DNA from 3 places in the Rhizobium sp. 22-785-1 genome. Region 1 is predicted to be linked to each of the others. Evidence: predicted binding sites of a transcription regulator. Region 1 holds the regulator's gene; each other region holds the start of a gene.
The links. Region 1 encodes LexA, which represses DNA repair genes until DNA is damaged. Its sites were predicted from a motif close to TGTTCNNNNTGTGTTCNG; they were not measured.
Positions count from the first base shown of each region.

Region 2: a site for LexA is predicted at 2,308-2,325, ahead of ACQZ5M_RS03135 (putative DNA modification/repair radical SAM protein). Genes of this name have one in related genera too.
Region 3: a site for LexA is predicted at 5,859-5,876, ahead of dnaE (DNA polymerase III subunit alpha). Genes of this name have one in related genera too.

Region 1 covers NZ_JBNWDI010000001.1:347,717-354,497, forward strand. Annotated here, with positions in the region: gene eno (phosphopyruvate hydratase) at 1-353, opposite strand, end outside; gene kdsA (3-deoxy-8-phosphooctulonate synthase) at 570-1,418, opposite strand; gene lexA (transcriptional repressor LexA) at 1,900-2,625, shown strand; gene ACQZ5M_RS01655 (GFA family protein) at 2,773-3,171, opposite strand; gene ACQZ5M_RS01660 (glutathione S-transferase family protein) at 3,548-4,237, shown strand; gene ACQZ5M_RS01665 (ComEC/Rec2 family competence protein) at 4,249-6,729, opposite strand.
Region 2 covers NZ_JBNWDI010000001.1:669,311-676,091, forward strand. Annotated here, with positions in the region: gene ACQZ5M_RS03130 (UdgX family uracil-DNA binding protein) at 1-1,071, opposite strand, end outside; gene ACQZ5M_RS03135 (putative DNA modification/repair radical SAM protein) at 1,071-2,303, opposite strand; gene greA (transcription elongation factor GreA) at 2,525-3,001, shown strand; gene ACQZ5M_RS03145 (glycosyltransferase family 4 protein) at 3,033-4,082, shown strand; gene ACQZ5M_RS03150 (glycosyltransferase) at 4,159-5,202, opposite strand; gene ACQZ5M_RS03155 (glycosyltransferase family 25 protein) at 5,255-6,046, opposite strand; gene ACQZ5M_RS03160 (glycosyltransferase) at 6,057-6,781, opposite strand, start outside.
Region 3 covers NZ_JBNWDI010000007.1:127,561-134,341, reverse strand. Annotated here, with positions in the region: gene ACQZ5M_RS15415 (DNA polymerase IV) at 1-267, shown strand, start outside; gene ACQZ5M_RS15410 (L,D-transpeptidase family protein) at 417-1,640, shown strand; gene ACQZ5M_RS15405 (hypothetical protein) at 1,804-2,094, shown strand; gene dnaE (DNA polymerase III subunit alpha) at 2,137-5,634, opposite strand; gene ACQZ5M_RS15395 (ABC transporter ATP-binding protein) at 6,044-6,727, opposite strand; gene ACQZ5M_RS15390 (lipoprotein-releasing ABC transporter permease subunit) at 6,744-6,781, opposite strand, start outside.

The sequences.
Region 1 (6,781 bases):
GCGACGGCAAGCGAAACGCCGAGAATGGCGTTGGCGCCGAGGCGGGACTTGTTCGGCGTGCCGTCAAGCGCGATCAGTGTCTGATCGACATGGATCTGGCTTTCAGCATCGAAACCGCCAAGCGCATCGAAGATTTCGGTGTTGACGGCTTCGACAGCCTTTTCAACGCCTTTTCCGAGATAGCGCTGTCCGCCATCGCGCAGCTCGACAGCCTCGTGAGCGCCGGTGGATGCGCCAGATGGAACGGCGGCGCGACCGAAGGAGCCGTCTTCGAGGTACACATCGACCTCGACCGTGGGATTGCCACGGCTGTCGAGGATTTCGCGTGCGATGATGTCGGTAATGGCTGTCATGGTCTCTCCCTTGGGACTGGAACAGAGGATTTCAGTCGCTTGTCTTAGAGCGCATCGGCAAAGCTGTGAAGCCGTTTTTGAGCCGGATAGCGGTTAAGCGATACTGAAATATGTGAAAGGTCATTGCCACTTCGCTGTAGACGAAGCGTGAGAAATTACAATGACGACGCGTCGTCCTACGCGCCGCCCCACCTATAAAAATCGATTAGGCCAAAATCAGGCAGCCTTGGCGATGGCATCAAACGCCAGAAGCTTTTCCAGAAGCTTCGGCATATCCTTCAGATGAACCATGTTCGGTCCGTCAGACGGCGCGTTGTCCGGGTCTTCATGAGTTTCGACGAAGAGGCCGGCAATGCCGACGGCGACAGCCGCACGCGACAATGTCTCGACGAATTCGCGCTGGCCGCCGGTGGAACCGCCCTGCCCTCCTGGCTGCTGCACGGAATGCGTCGCATCGAAAACCACGGGCGCACCAAGCGAGGCCATGATCGGCAGCGACCGCATGTCGGACACCAGCGTATTGTAGCCGAAAGACGCGCCACGTTCGCAGAGAAGAACATTGGGATTGCCGCTCTCATTGAGTTTTGAAAGGACGTTCTTCATATCCCAGGGCGCCAGAAACTGCCCCTTTTTCACGTTGATGACCCGTCCGGTCTTTGCGGCGGCCACCAGAAGATCGGTCTGACGGCTGAGAAACGCCGGGATTTGCAGGACATCGACGGTCTCCGCTACAACGGCGCACTGCTCTTCCGTGTGGATATCGGTCAGCACCGGAAAGCCGAACTCTTTCTTGAGGTCGGTGAAGATTTCCATGGCCCTGTCGAGGCCGATACCGCGCTTGCCGGAAAGAGAAGTACGGTTCGCTTTATCGAAAGAGGACTTGTAAACCAGCCCGATGCCGAGCTTGGCGCACAATTCGTGAAGTGTGCCGGCAATCATGAAAGCATGGTCGCGGCTTTCCATCTGGCACGGGCCGGCAATCAGCGAAAACCGCTCCGTGTTGGAGAAGGATACAGCGCCTTTTCCCTCGCCAGCGACCACTTTCAAATTGTTCTTTACAGTCATCTCATTCCTCACGACTCATGCGCCGGACATCGCCGGCAACCGCAACTTTGCGAGCATGCAAAGGCCTTACAACATCAGCCCGAAAATCGGAATCAATTTTCCAGCTTTTCAGGCTTGATACCTTGCGCCAGCAACATGCGACAGACATTCTCGCTGTTCTCACCTCCAGAGAAAGTTGGGCCGGTTACGATGCCTTCCAGGCCTTCTTCGCACGCTGGCTTCGGCCTGCTCCTTACTCGTCCTGCGAGACGCGCTTCTAACCAAGCTGAGCGATCAACCTGCTGCTCGCCATCGTCGTGTTCAGGAGGATGCTGTCATATTCCTAGCGGCAAGCTTCCACATTTGCGCGGAAACAGGACAGCAAAACGGCAAGCCCGAACGTTTGCGGAATTTTAAGGGATTGCAGAACACATATGGAACATATAGTGTTCGTTCTGTATTTGTTTCGCGAATCTTCGCAACGCATTCCAAGGGTTTTCTCATGCTCACGCGCAAACAGCAGGAACTGCTCCTATTCATTCATGAACGAATGAAAGAGTCCGGCGTGCCGCCGTCTTTCGATGAGATGAAAGATGCCCTGGACCTCGCTTCCAAATCCGGTATTCACCGTCTGATCACCGCCTTGGAGGAGCGCGGCTTCATCCGCCGTCTGCCGAACCGGGCAAGAGCGCTGGAGGTTATCAAACTCCCGGAAGCCTATTCCGCACCCGCGCAGAAGCCCGTACGTGGATTCTCCCCAAGCGTGATCGAGGGCAGCCTCGGAAAGCCGAAAGCGCCGGAACCTGCTCCTGCCCCGAAGCCAGTAAATGATGCGATTTCAAGCGCGGTCACCGTTCCTGTGATGGGACGCATCGCTGCCGGTGTTCCGATCTCCGCCATTCAGAACAATACCCACGATGTTGCCGTGCCGGTGGACATGATCGGAACGGGTGAACATTACGCATTGGAAGTCAAGGGTGACTCCATGATCGAGGCCGGCATCTTCGATGGAGACACCGTGATCATACGCAACGGCAGCACGGCCAATCCTGGAGACATCATCGTCGCTCTTGTGGATGATGAGGAAGCGACGTTGAAACGGTTCCGCCGCAAGGGTGCTTCGATAGCCCTGGAGGCCGCGAACCCGGCCTATGAAACCCGTATCTTTGGGCCCGACAGGGTCAAAATTCAGGGCAAACTTGTGGGTCTCATTCGCCGTTATCACTGACCGGTGACTGAAGGCACCCCTACATCGGACCGGTTGAGCGCAGTAATCTCAGAACAAAACCAAAAAAGCAGGTCATCGCCTGCTTTTTTTGTATTCCGCGCGTCAACGGAGACAGAAGCAATGATGGGACAATGAAACTGCACGGGTCTATCGCCCTTCTTCGGTTCGGCCTGTCGATTTCCGATCGCGATCGAAACGGCGCAATGCGGGGAAATCCGGAAGCCATGCCTCACGGCGGATTGTCCAAAGCTCGTAGGTCGGCTCAAATTGATCCGGCTCATCGAGTGAACCGAGATTGACCTCTACTTCGTCGCCGCTCCGGCCAAAAACCGGTGAACCGCAATCGGGGCAAAAAAAGCGGCCATTGTAGCTGCGAGTGTCTCCATCGATCGTTACGGCATCCTCTGGAAAAATTGCCGAGGCGAGAAAGAGCGCACCATGATGTTTGCGACAATCCATGCAATGACAAATCCCGACACGATAGGGCTGACCGACGAGAGATAGCCTTACCTTGCCGCAGGCACAGCCGGCAGACCTCACCACCATGTTATTCCTCCTACTTCACGATACCTAGCCACCGAACACCGAACTTCGAATGAAGTTCAAATCCCACCACTCACGGCGACTGTCTTTGCTCTTCGACAGACCGACACATCAAATAATGTGAAGACCGCTATTCGTGATCCGGCCTGTAACTCCCTGTGGGACCGCGCTACGAGATTACTGACAAATGTTGTCACCCGCGAAAACCCAAGCATTGTCCGCATGAGACTGCGCAACGGTATGCAGCAGTGAGAGGCGCTCTAATATCGAACGAGGGCATATGCGCGGATCTGAATGATTGGGACGCGCTTCAACGTGAACCAGCGCCGGAAGCCATCAAGCCATGCGAACAAACGCATCACCATTTGGAGACAAAAGGATGTACGAACTCTACATAGCCAACAAGAACTACTCGTCTTGGTCGCTTCGGCCCTGGGTGCTGATGGAGACCTTGCAAATCGCATTCGCAGAGAGGCTCGTGCCCTTCAACGATCCCGATCCAGTGAACCGCTTCACCCACTTCTCGCCCACAGGTAAGGTACCCTGTCTGGTGGATGGAAATATCACCGTCTGGGATTCGCTTGCGATCGTCGAATACCTTTCCGAGCGTCATGACGGCGTGTGGGCAAGCAATGCGAATGCCAGGGCATGGTCGCGCTCTGCAACTGCTGAGATGCATTCAGGCTTTCAAGCGTTGCGCAATCTTCATCCCATGAATGTTGGCCTGCGGGTGAGATCAAAAGCGCAGACCGAGGCGCTGACGAAGGACATAGCGCGCATCGACGCCCTCTGGCAGCAGGGGCTTGAAACGTTCAGGGGACCGTTTTTGGCGGGCCAGAACTTCACAGCCGTCGATGCCTTCTTCTGCCCAGTCGCGTTTCGCTTCAAGACCTATGAAACGGCTCTGTCACCGGAGGCTGAGGCCTACAAAGCCCGCCTTCTCGCACTGCCAGCGATGAAAGCATGGGAACAAGCAGCGCTCTCCGAGCAATGGCGTGATCCAGATCATGAAGAGGAAGTCCTGGCGTCAGGCGAAATCATCCAGGATTTGCGCTCATCTCCAAATTGACACCGAAGGACCTAGGGCTGCTTCTCAAGCATCTTTCGGATATGGTCCGGTAACTGCGTATCGAACGTCTTGCTGCGCCAGTCATAAGCGCGATGCACGGACCACGCTCTTTCCAGGCTATTCATCGACGCCCGGGCCTTGGCGACGGGCGCTTCGCTGGCGTTCAGCCAAAGCTCTAGCGATCCCGTTTTTCGCAAGGTGGCTGCGCTGATCAGCAGCGCGCCTGAGCGGCACTCGGTGAAAGGCACGAAGCGCATGGTGACGACAATATCTGCTGCATCGCAAGCCGTTCCGGCAAAGGCCGTATCGGATACAACTGCAACCTTGACACCACTGCCATGGCGTCCGGCGCACCATGCGTCTTTTTGACAGGTGAAGAGATTGCGTCGATCGAAAGCGGTGACCATTCTGGCCTGGGCGCTTTGTCTCTCTTCGCCGCTCAGCGGTTTCGGGCGACGTGTCGCCTTCTGCTGCGTGTCGTTGCCTGCCCTTGCAACCTTGTCATCCAGCACAAGCGGGGCAATGTGCTTCTGCGGCAAAGGCACTGCTCTTTCCCACTGGTCGTAGACGAAACCTCTTGCCTGTCTCTTGGTCGTGGCGATGGCATCGTCGTTGCGAAAAGCCACAAGCGCGCCGTCCTCATAGATCAACAGGTCGGGCTTGGTTTTGCGCTGCTCGACGATCATAAGGCCAAAACCTATGATGAGAACAGGCAGCCCCAGAAGCGCAAGGCGCGTGCGCAGCAACGTGAGCAGAAGAAAGCCCGTTGTCGACACGATGAGAAACCAGGAATGCTGGCGCCCGATAGTGGCATCTCCGCCCCAGCTTGCGACTGTTTTGGCGATATCGATAACGATTGCCATGCCGTAGCCCATCACTTCCAGGAAAGGCGCATCGAGCCCGAATGGCATGAGCAGCATCGCCACCAGAGCAAACGGCATGACGATGAGCGACATCACAGGCATGGCCGCAAGATTGGCGGCAAGCCCATAGGTCGTGACGCGGTGAAAATGCTCCACGGAGTAGATCGCAGTGGAAACCCCGCCGATCAGCGAGGTTATGATGACGCCGCCGACGATAGCGCCGAGTTTGGAGGAAAGCACCATCCATAACGGTGGCCTCGCGATGAAACGCCGCTCCCCGTCCCCTCGCCATCTACTCCAGAACGCATATGCGGCAACCAGCGCCAGTGTCGCGGCAAAGGACATCTGGAAACTGGGCCCCATAATCTCATGCGGAGACATCACGAGAATAACGATCGCCGCCAGCGCCACATTGCGCAGGCTGATCGACGGCCTATCGACGAGGACGGCCGCCAGCATGATCGACATCATCAACCACGCCCGTTCGGCAGAGACTGCAAAACCGGAGATCAGGTAATAGGCAAGCGTCATCATGAGCGCTGCGAATGCGGAGATTTTCTTGACTGGCCAGCGCTGCGAGAAAGCCGGATATAGACTGAACGCCATACGCATGCCGACAAAGAAAATGCCGGATGCGAGCGCCATGTTCAGCCCGGAAATGGCAACAATATGCGCCAGCCCTGAAACGCGCAGCGCCTCCATCGTCTCCTCCGAGATTGCCCTTCTCTCGTCGGTGATAACGGAGGCCGCGAACGCACCGGCATCGCCGCCGATCACGCTGCGTATCCTATCAGCAATGGCCGAACGCAGCATGTAGAGCCAGGAGGAGACGTCATGCACCCACCGCGACCTCCCCTCGACGCTTGCCGGCAGCGGCAACGCCTCAGGTGCGCTGTAGAAGAAGCCAGTGGCACCGATGCCATCGAAATAGGCGGAGAAAGCGAAATCATTGAGGCCGGGAAGAGCCGGACCGGACGGTGGAGAGAGGCGCGCCTTTCCGCTAATACCTGCACCGACCGGAACAGGCTCATGCCGGCTGCGAGAAAGAACGGAGATTCGGTCAGGTAATCGCGCCAGCATCGGATCGCTGGTGGATTTCAGTGCGATGACATAGCGCCAGTGACCCTTTGCATCGACTTCGCGCCGCTCCACCGTGCCACTGATCGTGGTGGTAACGGCACCGTCCAGAACGACCGTTCCCACCCGGCGCGTCTCCAGGTCGGCGAGTATCATTCCAAGCAACAGAAGCGCTGCTGCAGCCAGCAGATATGACAGAACGCTCTGACGGTGACGTGTGACGACCGCAGCCGGTATGATGAAGAGACCGCTTGTGAAAAGGGCGATACCTGAGAGCGCAACCGGCAAAGAAAACCAAAGCGCCGCTCCGGCCGCAATGAAGACCGGGACGAATAGAAAGACATGCCGGTACTGTAGCTCCTCGATCACATAACGCGACAAAGCCGCGCCGATACGATGGACTGGGTTCTGCGGCGGGCTGAGCACCGTGTCGTAAGACCCGATATCGTTGGGCGTCACCGTCTCGGGTAAGCTCGATGCGTCCGGCGCGCCCGTTGCGGGCGTGCGCGTGTCGAGCAAGCGAAAATGCTGCCGTTCCCCCAAATCCTGCAATGGCCGCCCTCTTAAGCCCCTGCAAGCAGTTTGCAGCTTGCAGATTCGGATT
Region 2 (6,781 bases), 320 kb from region 1:
CGTTTCCCCCAAGACCTGATCGAACACCCTGCCCGCTGGACCGATAAAGGGTCGCCCGGCCAAATCCTCATGATCTCCCGGCTGCTCACCAACGACCATCGCCTGCGCCTTCTCAGGCCCCTCGCCGAAGACGGTTTGCGTCGCGGCACAATGCAGCGGGCACATCTGACAGCTTTGTGCTTCACGCTTCACGCCAGCGAGAGTATTTGCATCCGGTAGCACTTCCTGTGGCTTGGCTGCGGCCGCCGCCTGGATGCGATGGTGAAACATCTGCGGCTCGGTCGCAGCCTTGGCCGCCATGCCAAGCACGCGCGCCTCCGCGCCGATGACAAGTTCCGGGATGAGATCGGCCTCTGGCAGGTTCTTCCAATACTTCTTCGGCATTTCCGCCGTCATGGCTTTGATCTTCAACCGCGCCGGATTGAAGATATTGGCATAGTAGGTGCGCCATAACTCGTCCGTCTCGTCGGAAATATCCGGTCGTTCCGCTGGTTCGCGCGACGTCTCAAGCAACTGACCATTCCACCGTGCAGACCCTTTCGGAGTTGCGATCAGCCAATCCATGTCGTTGAAGCGACGCTGGAAGAACGGCGCCTTTCGCTCGACAATGAAATGATCTGGCTCGAACCACGCAATGAAGCAGCGCCGTGCTTGCGCGCCCTCGCCCGGCACTTCCTTGAAACGGACGAAGGCGGTCATCTTGTGGCTGTCGCGACGGACCGATTTCTCCATTTGACGGGCCGCTTGAACATCGGGATCGGCCTTGATCTGCAACAGCGCCCGGTCCTGCTGCAGCCGCCACAGGAGACGATACAGCAAAGAAAAGCGCGCCGGATCGCTGTGGCAGATGATGGCTTCCGCCAATGGCAGGAAGGCCGATGGAACCGTGATCTGCGCCGGCGTCTTCGCTACCGGTAGTGACGCCTGCTGCTCGAAATCAAGACGCGTGCCGCGGTCGCTCTTCAGGCGCCAATCCACATCGCTCGGTGCCACACTCGCCGTAAGAAGCGAACGCGCGGCGTCGCGCCATTCGCCAAAGTTGCCCCTGCCCTCCAGTTCGACCGCATACATCACAGCAACGACAACTGTTCCGGAGGCGGTGTGAACATGGCGCGCAGGTCGGGCCGCTCGGTCAACTTGCCCGGCGTCCAGCCATCAGCGACGACAAACGCCTTCACCTTTTTCAGCGATACGCCGAAGCGCGCCAGATCTTCCAAGCGCAGCCTCCGAAAGCGGCGCGAAGACAAGATGGAGTTTACCGTCTTCACGCCGAACCCAGGCACGCGCAGCAGCATCTCTCTCTCACCCGAATTGACATCGACAGGAAACTTTTGGCGGTTGCCGAGCGCCCAGGCGAGCTTGGGATCGATATCGAGATCGAGCATGCCGTTCTGTTGCGTCGAGGTAATCTCGCCGATGTCGAAGCCGTAGAATCGGTAGAGCCAATCGGCTTGATAGAGCCTGTGCTCGCGCATCAACGGCGGCTTGATGAGTGGCAGGTTTTTGGACGAATCGGGAATGGGGCTGAAGGCGGAGTAATAGACGCGCCGCAGGCCATAGCTTCCGTAAAGCCGCGCACTGGTCGAGAGAATTGTGCCGTCGTCGGCGCCGTCGGCACCGACAATCATCTGCGTGCTCTGTCCGGCCGGCGCAAAGGTCTTGACCCGCTTCGTCTTCAGCGTCGGCTCGCCCGCCTCCTCGATCTTCAAACGGATATCCGCCATGGAGCGACGAATATTGCCGGGCTGCTTTTCCGGCGCGAACTTGCCAATTCCGCTATCGGTCGGAAGTTCGATATTGATCGAGAGACGATCGGCATAAAGCCCCGCTTCTTCGATCAGATGCGGCGATGCTTCGGGGATGGACTTCAGGTGGATGTAACCCCGGAAGCCATGGGTGACGCGCAACTCCTTTGCCACGCGCACCAGCTCTTCCATCGTGTGGTCGGAAGAGCGAATAATGCCGGAAGAAAGGAACAGACCTTCGATATAATTTCGCCGGTAAAATTCCAGCGTCAGCCACACGACCTCTTCCACGGTAAAGCGTGCGCGTTCGACATTGCTCGACGAACGGTTGATGCAATAGGCGCAATCATAGATGCAGAAATTGGTCAGAAGAATCTTTAAAAGCGAGATACAACGACCATCCGGCGCATAGGCATGGCATATGCCAGAGCCCTCCGTCGACCCCAGCCCGCCGCTTTGCGCCGAGTTGCGTTTCGAGGTCCCGCTGGACGCGCAGGAGGCGTCATACTTCGCTGCATCTGAGAGAACTGCAAGCCGCTCTTTGATTGACTTCTTCATAGTATGTTCTCTATATGTTCCAGTGACGAAAGTCAAATCACAAGCGGAGCACGTTGAAAATGCTTGTTTTTTACGGGCCTTTTAATTTGCTGGCATTTCAGGATGCTCTTCTGATATAGTCCGACAAATTGTGATTTTGACATGGTTCCGAAGTTTTGCTCCGGAACCTGTTTCTTTTTGTGTCTGCGACTACCGCGGTGCGAATGTGAAGGAATAAAAAGATGGTAGAAAAAGTACCGATGACCCAGGGCGGTTACGTCAAGTTGCAGGAAGAACTTCGCTGGCGTCAGCAGGAAGAGCGCCCGCGCATCATCGAGGCGATCGCCGAAGCCCGCGCGCATGGCGACCTGTCGGAAAATGCCGAGTATCACGCCGCCAAGGAAGCGCAGAGCCACAATGAAGGCCGCATCTCCGAGCTCGAAGATCTGACTGCCCGCGCCGAGATCATCGATCTCTCCAAGATGTCCGGTTCCAAGATCAAGTTTGGCGCCACCGTCAAGCTCATCGATGAAGACACCGATGAAGAAAAGACCTACCAGATCGTTGGCGATCAGGAAGCTGACGTAAAGGAAGGTCGCATTTCGATTTCCTCCCCCATTGCTCGTGCCCTGATCGGCAAGGAAGTGGGTGACAGCATCGAAGTGAATGCGCCTGGCGGCTCGCGCGGCTACGAGATCCTGTCCGTCAACTGGAACTGAATCCCCCGCTCCTGTTGCGAGACTTCAAGACTTGCCCCATGTCGATCTGAGAGATGTCCGCGTCCTTGCGCCAAACTTCAAGCGCAGGCTCTCGGGCGTGACATCGACGATCATTCAGCTCGTGCCGGTGCAGAACCGGCTCGGGCAGAAGATCGCCGTGATCGGGCCCGGCCTGCCGGACAGCCTGCCCTTTGTTCGCTTTCGCGATCTCTGGCGGCTGTGGCAGAATGGTCCAGAGGGCAAGCCCCGCGTCTGGCATGCGCGGCGCAATATAGAAATGCTGCCGGCCATCATCATGCGCGACATCCTGCGCATGAAGCTGAAGATCGTCTTCACCTCCGCCTCGCAGCGCAAGCACACCGGCTGGACCAAATTTCTGATTTCCAGAATGGATGGCGTAATTGCCACCAATAGCCAGACGGCCTCCTATCTGGAGGTACCGAGCACGGTCATCATGCACGGCATCGACACCGATCGCTTTTCCCCGCCCGCCGATAAGGCTGAAGCAAAGGTCGCACGCGGCCTCGATCCTCAGCGCAAATATGTCGGCTGCTTCGGCCGCATACGGCACCAGAAAGGCACCGATCTTTTCGTTGACACGATGATCCGCGTTTTGCCAGACCATCCAGAGTGGTCGGCCATCGTTGCCGGACGCGCAACAGGTCCGCATGTGGATTTCGAGAATAGCTTAAAGGAAAGAGTGCGAGCCGCAGGTCTTGCCGACCGCATCCTCTTCGTCGGAGAGCATACCAACATCAACGAATGGTACCGCGCGCTTGACCTCTTCATCGCCCCCCAACGCTGGGAGGGATTTGGCCTCACCCCTCTGGAAGCCATGTCGACGGGTGTGCCCGTAATCGCAACGGATGTCGGCGCCTTTCCGGAATTGGTGCGCGAAGGCGAAACCGGCACCGTCATTGGCCGCGATAATCTTGATGCGATGGTTGAAGCGACCTCTGGCTTCCTGAGCGATACAGAGATGATGCAGCGAGGAAGTGCGGCTGCGCGCCAGACGACAGTGGAAAATTTCGCGCTTGAAGGCGAAGCCCGGTCTCTCGGTAATATCTATGCGCGCGTTTAGACAGCCGAATATCGCTTTTCCGATCGCAACACTGGACAGCGCCGTCCCAGCCTGAGCTGAAACAGCGCGACCGCCTTCATCGCCTGCCGCTACGCAATTCCTCGAAGAATTCCAGATATTGATCGACGATCCGCTCTGCGGAAAAGCGTGCGGCCAATTGCTCTCGCCCACCTTGAACCAGCTTCGCTCGAAGCTCGGGCGCCCCTTGCAGACGCAAGAGCGCCTGCGCCATACCCTCGACATCGTCGATCTCGGTGAAGAGAGCGCTTTCATCATGCGTCGCAGCCCAGGACGGCCCTTCGGTTTTGGTGGACACCACAGCCACTTCCGCCTTCCAGCCTTCGAGTAGCACGTTGCCAAGCGGCTCCTGTCGGCTCGGCACGCAGAACATATCCGCCGCCTTAATATAGGCCGCCGGCTCCGAAACCCAGCCGATGAAGCGGACGCGATCGGCAATCCCAAGCTCTTGCACCAACCGCTCCAGATCGGCTCTATCGGGGCCATCTCCAACCAGCCAGAGCCAGAGGTGAGGCGTCGCCGCGACCGCCCGCAGCAAGGTATCGAAACCCTTGGTCGGCACGAAGCGGCCAAGACCGCAAACCAGAGGAACATCGTCCGGCGTCGAAAAATCCGACCGCTTGACCACGGAAGTGCCAACCTCGCCCGGAAAATTGGATACAATCGTCGTCTTACCCTGCCAGCCGAGTGTACGGCAGTGTTCGATGACATTGGGCGCATTGCCGACGATAGCATCGGTGTTGCCGAAATAGCGGACGTGATGAGGATAATCGCCTAGACGCACAACGCGTATGGCATGACCGGTGTCCGGCATCAGCCGCGCCGTCGGCGCACGCCACCCCATCACCACATCGGCCGGCCACTGCTTCATCGAGCGCTTCAGCAACTGTGTGCGCAGCCACCAGTTGGGCCAGCGGCGAAGATAGTAGCCCTCATGCACCGTGCCCCGATCGTCAAGCTCGTGACGCCATGTCACGCCCGGCCGGATCGCGAATTGCTGATCTATGCCACGCTCGTGAAAAGCGCGGGTGAGGCGCAGGAAAAACTGCTCGGTGCCGCCATCCGTGCCGAATTGCAGGTGAAATATCCGCTTCACGCTCATCGTAACGCACTTTCTCGGGCTTGGACTGTAAGGTGGTTGTAACGGGGCGAGATCACGAGAAATACTTCAGCTTGGTCGCGATCAGCTTGTCCACCATAAGCCGCCGCTGTTTGCGCAGACCATAAAGGAAGCTCCGGGCATTACGGCTTCTCGATATCTTTCCGGGATGCGCAATATCGCTGACCGCATCGGTGGTGGACACGGGCCTTGGAAAGAAAGAATAGCCTCCGCCAACGCGGGTAATCCAATAGCGGAAGAAGTTATCGACCGGCGCGAAGATCACACGGTGTCCATCGACGAACTCCTGCGCACCCTTCCTCGACCACAGAATGGCGCCTGTCGTCATCGGAAAATAGTGGGCGGAGCAAAGAGTAAATATATTTTTCCCGAAGCTCATGGTCTTCAGTGGACGGAAGATTTTCAGCTTCTCATTGCCCATGTTGACGATCCGCCACTCGGGATCATGCGCTTTGAGAAAACCGATCGTTTCCGTCACGATCGCCTGCAGGGCTTCATGCGGTGCGGCGTCATCTTCGATCACGAGGCAGTAGGAGCTGTCCGTCCGAAGAAACGCTTTCGCTGCACTCAAATGACTGTAATAGCAGCCGATTTCGCCACCAACCAACTCGCGGCCCATATAGCGTCTGGCAGCTGCGGCATCATAATCGGCAACAGTATCAAGGGCGAGCTTGCGCCCATCGAAAGCCGAGAGGCGCTCGAATGCGACACCGGCTTTCTCAAGCGACGCCGACACTTGTGAGAAACGCTCCGTGCTGCCATCCAGATTGATGACGTAGCAGCAGAAATCGGCATTCAGCGCGATGTCGTTTGAGTTGGAGACCATCAATAACGTCCTATCGTTTCATCTGCTTGAACAGATCGAGATAGGCATCCACCACCGCATCCTTGCGGAAATCAGCGTCAAGCCTTGCCCTGCCCTGCTTTCGCAGTTTCGCTGCCAGTTGATCATCTGTGCGGATACGATTGATCGCCGCAAGGGTGCCATCCACATCGTCGATGTCACACATGAGCGCATCTTCCCCATCTCGGATAAACCAGGAAGGCCCTTCGGAACGGGTGGAGACCACCGGCACATCCGCCTGCCAGGCTTCGAGCACCACATTGCCAAGCGGCTCATGGCGCGATGGCATAACGAAGATCGAGCCCGCGGCAACATGATTCATCGGCTCCTCGACCCAGCCGGTGAAGCGGGTACGGTCTGTCATGCCCAATTCCTGCACCAGTTGCTCCATCTCGGCGCGCTTGTCGCCGTCGCCGATCAGCCACAGCCAGGCATCGGGAATTTGCGCCACGGCCTTGATCAGAACATCGAACCCCTTGCGCCGGATGAACCGTCCGGTGCCCACGACGAGGAAGGCATCTTCCGGTGTCCCCATGCTGGCACGCGATACCGGCTTGATAGTGGTTTCACGAACGAAATTGGAGACGACCTTGACCGGCTTCGTCCATCCCAATTGCACGCAGGCCTCGGCAATGCCGGGCGCATTGGCAACGATCAGATCATTGTTGCGAAAATTCTTGAGATGACGGGGATAATCGCCAAGCCGCGTCAGCCGCA
Region 3 (6,781 bases), on a different contig from region 1:
AAGCGGCTGGAAGATCCGACGCAACTGGCCGACAAAATTTTCAGAACAGGGCTTTCCCTTCTCGAAAAGGAAACTGACGGGACAAAATTTCGTCTCATCGGTATCGGCGTGACCGATCTGTGTGATCCGGCTCAAGCCGACCCTCCCGACCTCGTGGACAAATCGGCTGGCAGACGGGCAGCAGCGGAGGCGGCGATGGACAAGCTGAGAGAGAAGTTCGGAAAGGGCACGGTGGAAACCGGCTATACCTTCGGCGCCAAAAAATGACTCCGCTACACGACTTCGTGATCGCGGTTAAAAGCTTCCTTAAATGAGCTGCCTTAAATGTAACGATCTGACTGGCGCGGATCGTGCGCTTCAAGTCTCCCTTGCCCGCCGTCAATTGGCGGCATGTTGTGTATCGCGTTGGAGCAAACATGATGTTGCGTAGCCTTGTAGGAGCCTGCCTCCTCTCCTCCTCCGTCCTCGTGCAAGCGGCGATTGCCGGTGATGCGCGTAGCTTACAAGTCGTCGTTTCGAAGAACGAGCAGACGCTGTCCCTTTACGAGGATGGCAACGTCATCGCTACATCGCTTGTGTCTACCGGCAAGTCCGGACACGAAACGCCGAGCGGCATCTTCTCTATCCTGGACAAGCGCAAATATCACGAGTCCAATATTTACTCGGCAGCTCCCATGCCGTTCATGCAGCGGCTGACTTGGTCGGGAATTGCGTTGCATGAAGGCCACGTCCCCAACTACCCGGCCTCTCACGGCTGTATTCGCCTGCCGGCCAAATTCGCAAAGTCGCTCTATGGCATGACCGGCAGGGGCGTCCACGTGATTGTCTCCAGTAAGGATGTTGCCCTGCGTCGGATCGACCACCCTGCCCTTCTCCAGCCAAAGTCTGCCGATGAAGGGCGCCTACTCTCCGATGTCGAGATGCGCCCCGCCACTTTCGATACCTCGCTAAAGCTGGTCGAAGTTGCGGTGAATGAAAAGACCAGTTCTGTTCCTGCGTCGGTCACGCAACGAAAGTCAACCGGAGCGCCTTTGCGCATCCTGATCACCCGTCGCGGTGACCGGGAGAAAACCATGGATGTGCAGCGCCTCTTGACGAGCCTGGGTTTTGACGCCGGTTCGGCAGACGGATACGCGGGACAGATGACCATCAATGCCGTGAATGGCTACAAGCGGTGGAAGGGGATGAAAACCACTGGCCCGCTTCTGACCGCCGAGTTTGTCGATGCTGTCTATGCATCGGCTGGCGCGGATACGCCAGCTAATGGACAATTGATGGTGCGGCAGAATTTCAAGCCGCTCTTCGAAGCCCCTATCCACATAAAAGATCCGCAGGTCGCGCTCGGCACGCATTTCTTCGAGGTCATCGATATCGACGGCGAGAAAGCAGAGTGGAACGGCCTGACACTCGAGAACAATCTTCCAAATGCAGCACGCAAGCGCCTTGGTATTGACGTTTCCGACGCACCGGGCGGATACGACCAGCTGACGGCAGCACTCGATCGCATCGATATTCCGGCAGATATCCGCGAGAGATTGGAAGAGCAGCTTTCCGTCGGAAGCTCGATCACGGTATCCGATCTAAGCCACGGACTTGAAACGGGTCAGGGCACGGACTTCGTCACCGTTACGCGTGATTGACACGCCGGCTCCGAGTTCGGACAGCAGTACAGGCGGGCGTAACAATCTGAAGCGTGTCGTCCTCGCAAAACGGCTGCGCACCTTTGCGTGCGACCATGCTTAGGAACCACTTCTGCCCCGGCAACGTTTAGAAGCTCATCAATTCGCTTGGGGAGCCGTGACTATGAACATGAAATATCTTGCAGCAGCGATTGTTGCGCTGGCCTGCGTTTCCGCCGCGGAAGCGCCGAAAAATTATAGCGTCTATGGCGGACCGGCGGTTGAGAGCGATCCCATCATCCTGAACGTGTTCGACCATGCGCTCGCGCGCTGCAGCGTCGAGGCAAGCGTACCGCAACGTGGCACCACGTTCACCAACTCATTTTATTATAACGCAGCCTTGCGCGCATGCCTGTCGCGGCACGGATTTATCGATAACGGTGCCTATGCCTATCCGGCAAACAGCCTGTTTTGATGGGAAAGCGGGTGAACGTATCTCACCCGCTCCCTCATCACCTCACACGAGTTCGACATCGACGACACCGGGAGCGGAGCGCAAAGCAGCTGCTATCTCCGGGGAAATGCGATATTTATCGGTCAGTTCGACTTCGATTTCACGTTGCCCTTCATCCTTTATCACAATGAAGTAGACCGACCCGTCACCTCTGGCATTCAGATGTCGCGCCACGGTTTTAAGCGGGCCGGAATCCCGAACATAGACGCGCAACGCCTTTTGCATCTGCACGGATTTTTCCTCGAGCGATTGCGCCGTCTGTATGCGCAGCCCGATACCTTCCGGTCGCTCTTCCGCTTGAACGGTAATGACCAGCGATTTTCCGACCTCTAGCAGATCGCGATATTGGCCAAGTCCTTCTGAAAACAGCACGGCCTCGTACTGGCCGGATGCATCGGAGAAAGTCACGATTCCCATCTTGTTGCCGGTGCGGGTCTTACGCTCCTGCTTGCCAGTGACTGTACCTGCAAGACGACCAACCGTTGCTCCCTGTTTCACCGCTGCGGAGAAATCAGCGATGTTCTGAACACGAAGTTTGTCGAGCACGGTCCGGTAGGTATCGAGCGGGTGGGCAGTGAGATAGAAGCCCAGCACCTGATATTCGCGCAGTAGCTTTTCGGAGGCCAGCCACGGCTGGTAGGCGGGCAGCACCAGCTTCTCCGGACCGGTTGCCGCGCCTGAGCCGAACATGTCATGTTGGCCGGTAACACGGCTTTCCTGGGCGCGTTGGGAGTAGCCAATAATGCGATCAAGACCGCCGATCAGTTCGGCGCGGTCTTTGCCGAAGCAATCGAATGCGCCCGCATTGATCAGGCTTTCCAGAACGCGGCGGTTGATCTGCTTGGGATCGATCCGGAGGCAGAAATCTTCGAGACTTGCGAAAGGCGTATCGCCGCGCACTTCGACGATATGATCGACGGCACCCTCGCCCACGCCCTTCAAGGCTGCCAGCGAATAATAGATGCGGTTCTCACCCGTTTCGAAACGACGGAAGGATGTCTGGACAGATGGTGCGACGATCTCGATTCCCAGACGCGCAGCATCCTGGCGGAAATCATTGACCTTTTCGGTATTCGCCATATCAAGCGTCATCGAAGCGGCAAGGAACTCCACCGGGTAGTGCGCCTTCATATAGGCGGTCTGGTAGGAAACGATGGCGTAAGCGGCGGCGTGAGACTTGTTGAAGCCATAATTCGCGAACTTGGCGAGTAGATCAAAGATCGTGTCGGCCTGGGCCTTGGAGACATTATTGCGGATCGCGCCTTCAACGAAGCGCTCCCGCTGTTTGTCCATCTCTTCCTTGATCTTCTTGCCCATGGCGCGACGCAGGAGGTCGGCTTCACCGAGAGAATATCCAGACAGAACCTGGGCGATCTGCATCACCTGTTCCTGATAGACGATAACGCCCTGCGTTTCCTTCAAGAGATGGTCGATGGTCGGATGGATCGACTCGATTTCCTCTTCGCCATGTTTGCGGGCGTTGTAGACCGGAATATTTTCCATCGGGCCAGGACGATAGAGCGCGACCAGCGCGATAATGTCCTCAATGCAGTCCGGACGCATTCCGATGAGCGCCTTGCGCATGCCGGCACTTTCCACCTGGAAGACGCCGATCGTCTCGCCGCGCGACAGCATCTCATAGGTCTTCTGGTCATCCAGCGGAATGGCGGCAAGGTCGACATGGATGCCGCGCTTGGCGACGAAGTCGACCGCAACCTTCAGGACCGTCAGCGTTTTCAGTCCGAGAAAGTCGAACTTCACCAGCCCGGCGCTTTCAACCCACTTCATGTTGAACTGGGTGACAGGCATGTCGGATCGCGGATCACGATACATCGGCACGAGCTTCGACAGAGGACGGTCGCCGATAACGATACCGGCGGCGTGGGTAGAGGCGTGGCGATAAAGACCCTCAATCTTCTGGGCGATATCCAGAAGCCTTGCGACGACCGGTTCCTTGTCCGCCTCCTCCTGCAGACGCGGCTCCTCTTCGATCGCCTTGGAGAGTGGCGTGGGGTTGGCCGGGTTGTTCGGCACCAGCTTACAGATGCGGTCCACCTGACCGTAGGGCATTTCCAGCACGCGACCGACGTCGCGCAAGGCTGCACGGGCTTGCAGCGACCCGAAGGTGATGATCTGCGCCACTTGCTCGCGACCATATTTACGCTGCACATAGCGGATCACCTCTTCGCGGCGATCCTGGCAGAAGTCGATATCGAAGTCGGGCATCGAAACGCGTTCGGGATTAAGGAAACGTTCGAAAAGTAGCGAGAAGCGGAGCGGATCCACATCTGTAATTGTCAATGCATAGGCGACGAGTGATCCCGCACCCGAGCCACGACCGGGGCCGACCGGAATATCCTGCTGCTTTGCCCATTTGATGAAGTCGGCAACGATGAGGAAATAGCCAGGAAACCTCATGCGTTCGATGACGCTGAGTTCAAAATCCAGCCGATCCCTGTATTCCTGCTCCGTATAACCGGGCGCCATGCCGAGCGCTGCCAAACGCATGTCAAGACCTTCGACGGCCTGGCGGCGAAGTTCCAGCGATTCTGCGCGTTCGGCCTCTTCCGGATCGTCACTGGCGCCGGTAAAGCGCGGCAGAATGGGCCCACGCTTCTTGAGAACATAGGAACAACGCTGGGCGATCTCGACCGTGTTTTCGATGGCTTCGGGGATATCCTTGAAGAGTGCCACCATCTCATCGCGGCTCTTTAGATAATGATCGGGAGTCAGACGAAAACGGCTATCGTCCGAAACGATCGCATTATGAGCAACCGCCAAAAGGGCGTCATGGGCCTCATAATCCGCCTTGGAAGGGAAGAAGGCCTCATTGGTGGCAACCAGAGGAATATCGTGCTCATAGGCAAGCGCTATCATGCGGCGCTCATGCGCACGATCGTAATTGCCCTGACGTTGAAGCTCTATATATAGCCGATCGCCAAAGATCTCCTTCAGCGCGAGAAGCCGGCTCTTTGCCTGAGCGGCATGCCCTTCTTTCATTGCCATGTCGATAGGACCGCCGGATGCGCCTGTTAGTGCTATCAAGCCGGCATTGCTTGCTTCTTCCAGCCAGGACTTGGCGATATTGACCGCATGGCCACTGCCTTCACCGTCGAGATAGGCGCGACTGATCAAATCAACCAATCGCTCATAGCCGTCAGCATCGGCGGCCAGGAGAACAAGAGACGGCAACTTGACCAGACTGTTGCCACCTCGCCTCTCCTCGACGACGTCCTGCATATCTATGGAAAGCTGACACCCGATGATCGGCTGCAGTCCTTCATCTCGCGCCTTCTCCGAGAATTCCAGCGCAACGAAAAGATTGTTTGTATCAGTGATGGCAATAGCGGGCTGAGAATCACCAACAGCTTTTGCCATGATCTTTTTAAGAGGAAGCGCGCCTTCAAGCAGCGAATAGGCAGAATGGACGCGAAGATGGACGAAGCCGGGAGATTTCAAGAGCACGCCCGAAAGGTTCTGCCCGTCAAGATTATCGCCCATTTTGCCCGCATTCCTGTCATTTCTGAATCGGGCTTATTTTGGTGCCTTCGGGCGGCAAAGTCCACCGCGAACGGGTGTCCGTACACTGCAATCGTAAAGATACCGAAGGGTCGAAACTCACATGGATGTGAGGATAACCGAGAAGCTGGCAACGAAGACAGCGATGGACGTGAAGGCGGCAAGGTCACGGATGAAATCAGTCATTTGTCTCTCCTTACTTGTTATGTTCCAATTTTGTTCTCATTTTGTTTCCATGTCAACAGCTTTCTTCGGACTGTCCTATTGCCAACGTGCGCAGACTCGTCCGGGTTCCGCCGATCGAATCATTGGCAAAACAAAACCCCGCCTGAAGGGTCAGACGGGGTTCCTGTCATGAATCAGCCTGTGCGGTTGACAGATACTTTGAGTGTTAGAATTCGACGATCTTGCCTTCGCTCAAGGTAACGCGGCGGTCCATGCGTGCGGCCAGATCGTGATTGTGCGTTGCAATCAGCGCGGCAAGACCGGACTGGCGCACGAGTGCTTCCAGAGCATCGAAGACATAGGATGCCGTTTCAGGATCGAGATTGCCTGTCGGCTCGTCTGCCAGCAGCAGAAGCGGGGCGTTGGCAACCGCTCTCGCGATCGCCACACGCTGCTGTTCGCCGCCCGACAGTTCAGCCGGGCGATGTTCCGCCCTGTGGCCGATGCGCATGTAGTCCAACAGCGCCTTGGCACGAACCTGCGCTTCCTTCGGAGCGAGACCCGCGATCATTTGCGGCATCATGATGTTTTCAAGCGCCGAGAATTCCGGCAGCAGGTGGTGGAACTGATAGACGAAGCCGATGTCGCTGCGGCGGATCGACGTGCGCTCCTCATCAGACAGCGTGCCGCATGGCTTGCCATTGATGAATACCTCGCCCGCATCCGGATGTTCGAGCAGACCGGCCAGATGCAGAAGCGTCGATTTCCCCGTTCCGGAGGGCGCGACAAGCGCGACGATCTCACCGCTTCTCAGCTCGAAATTTGCGTCTTTCAGAATGGAGAGACTCGTCTCCCCCTGACCGTAGGTCCGTTCCACGCCGGAGAGCTGTAAAGCCATTTTTTTTGCCATGGTGCGAGGCCGGTCCTTATTCATATCTCAGGGCCTGGACAGGATCTAGCTTCG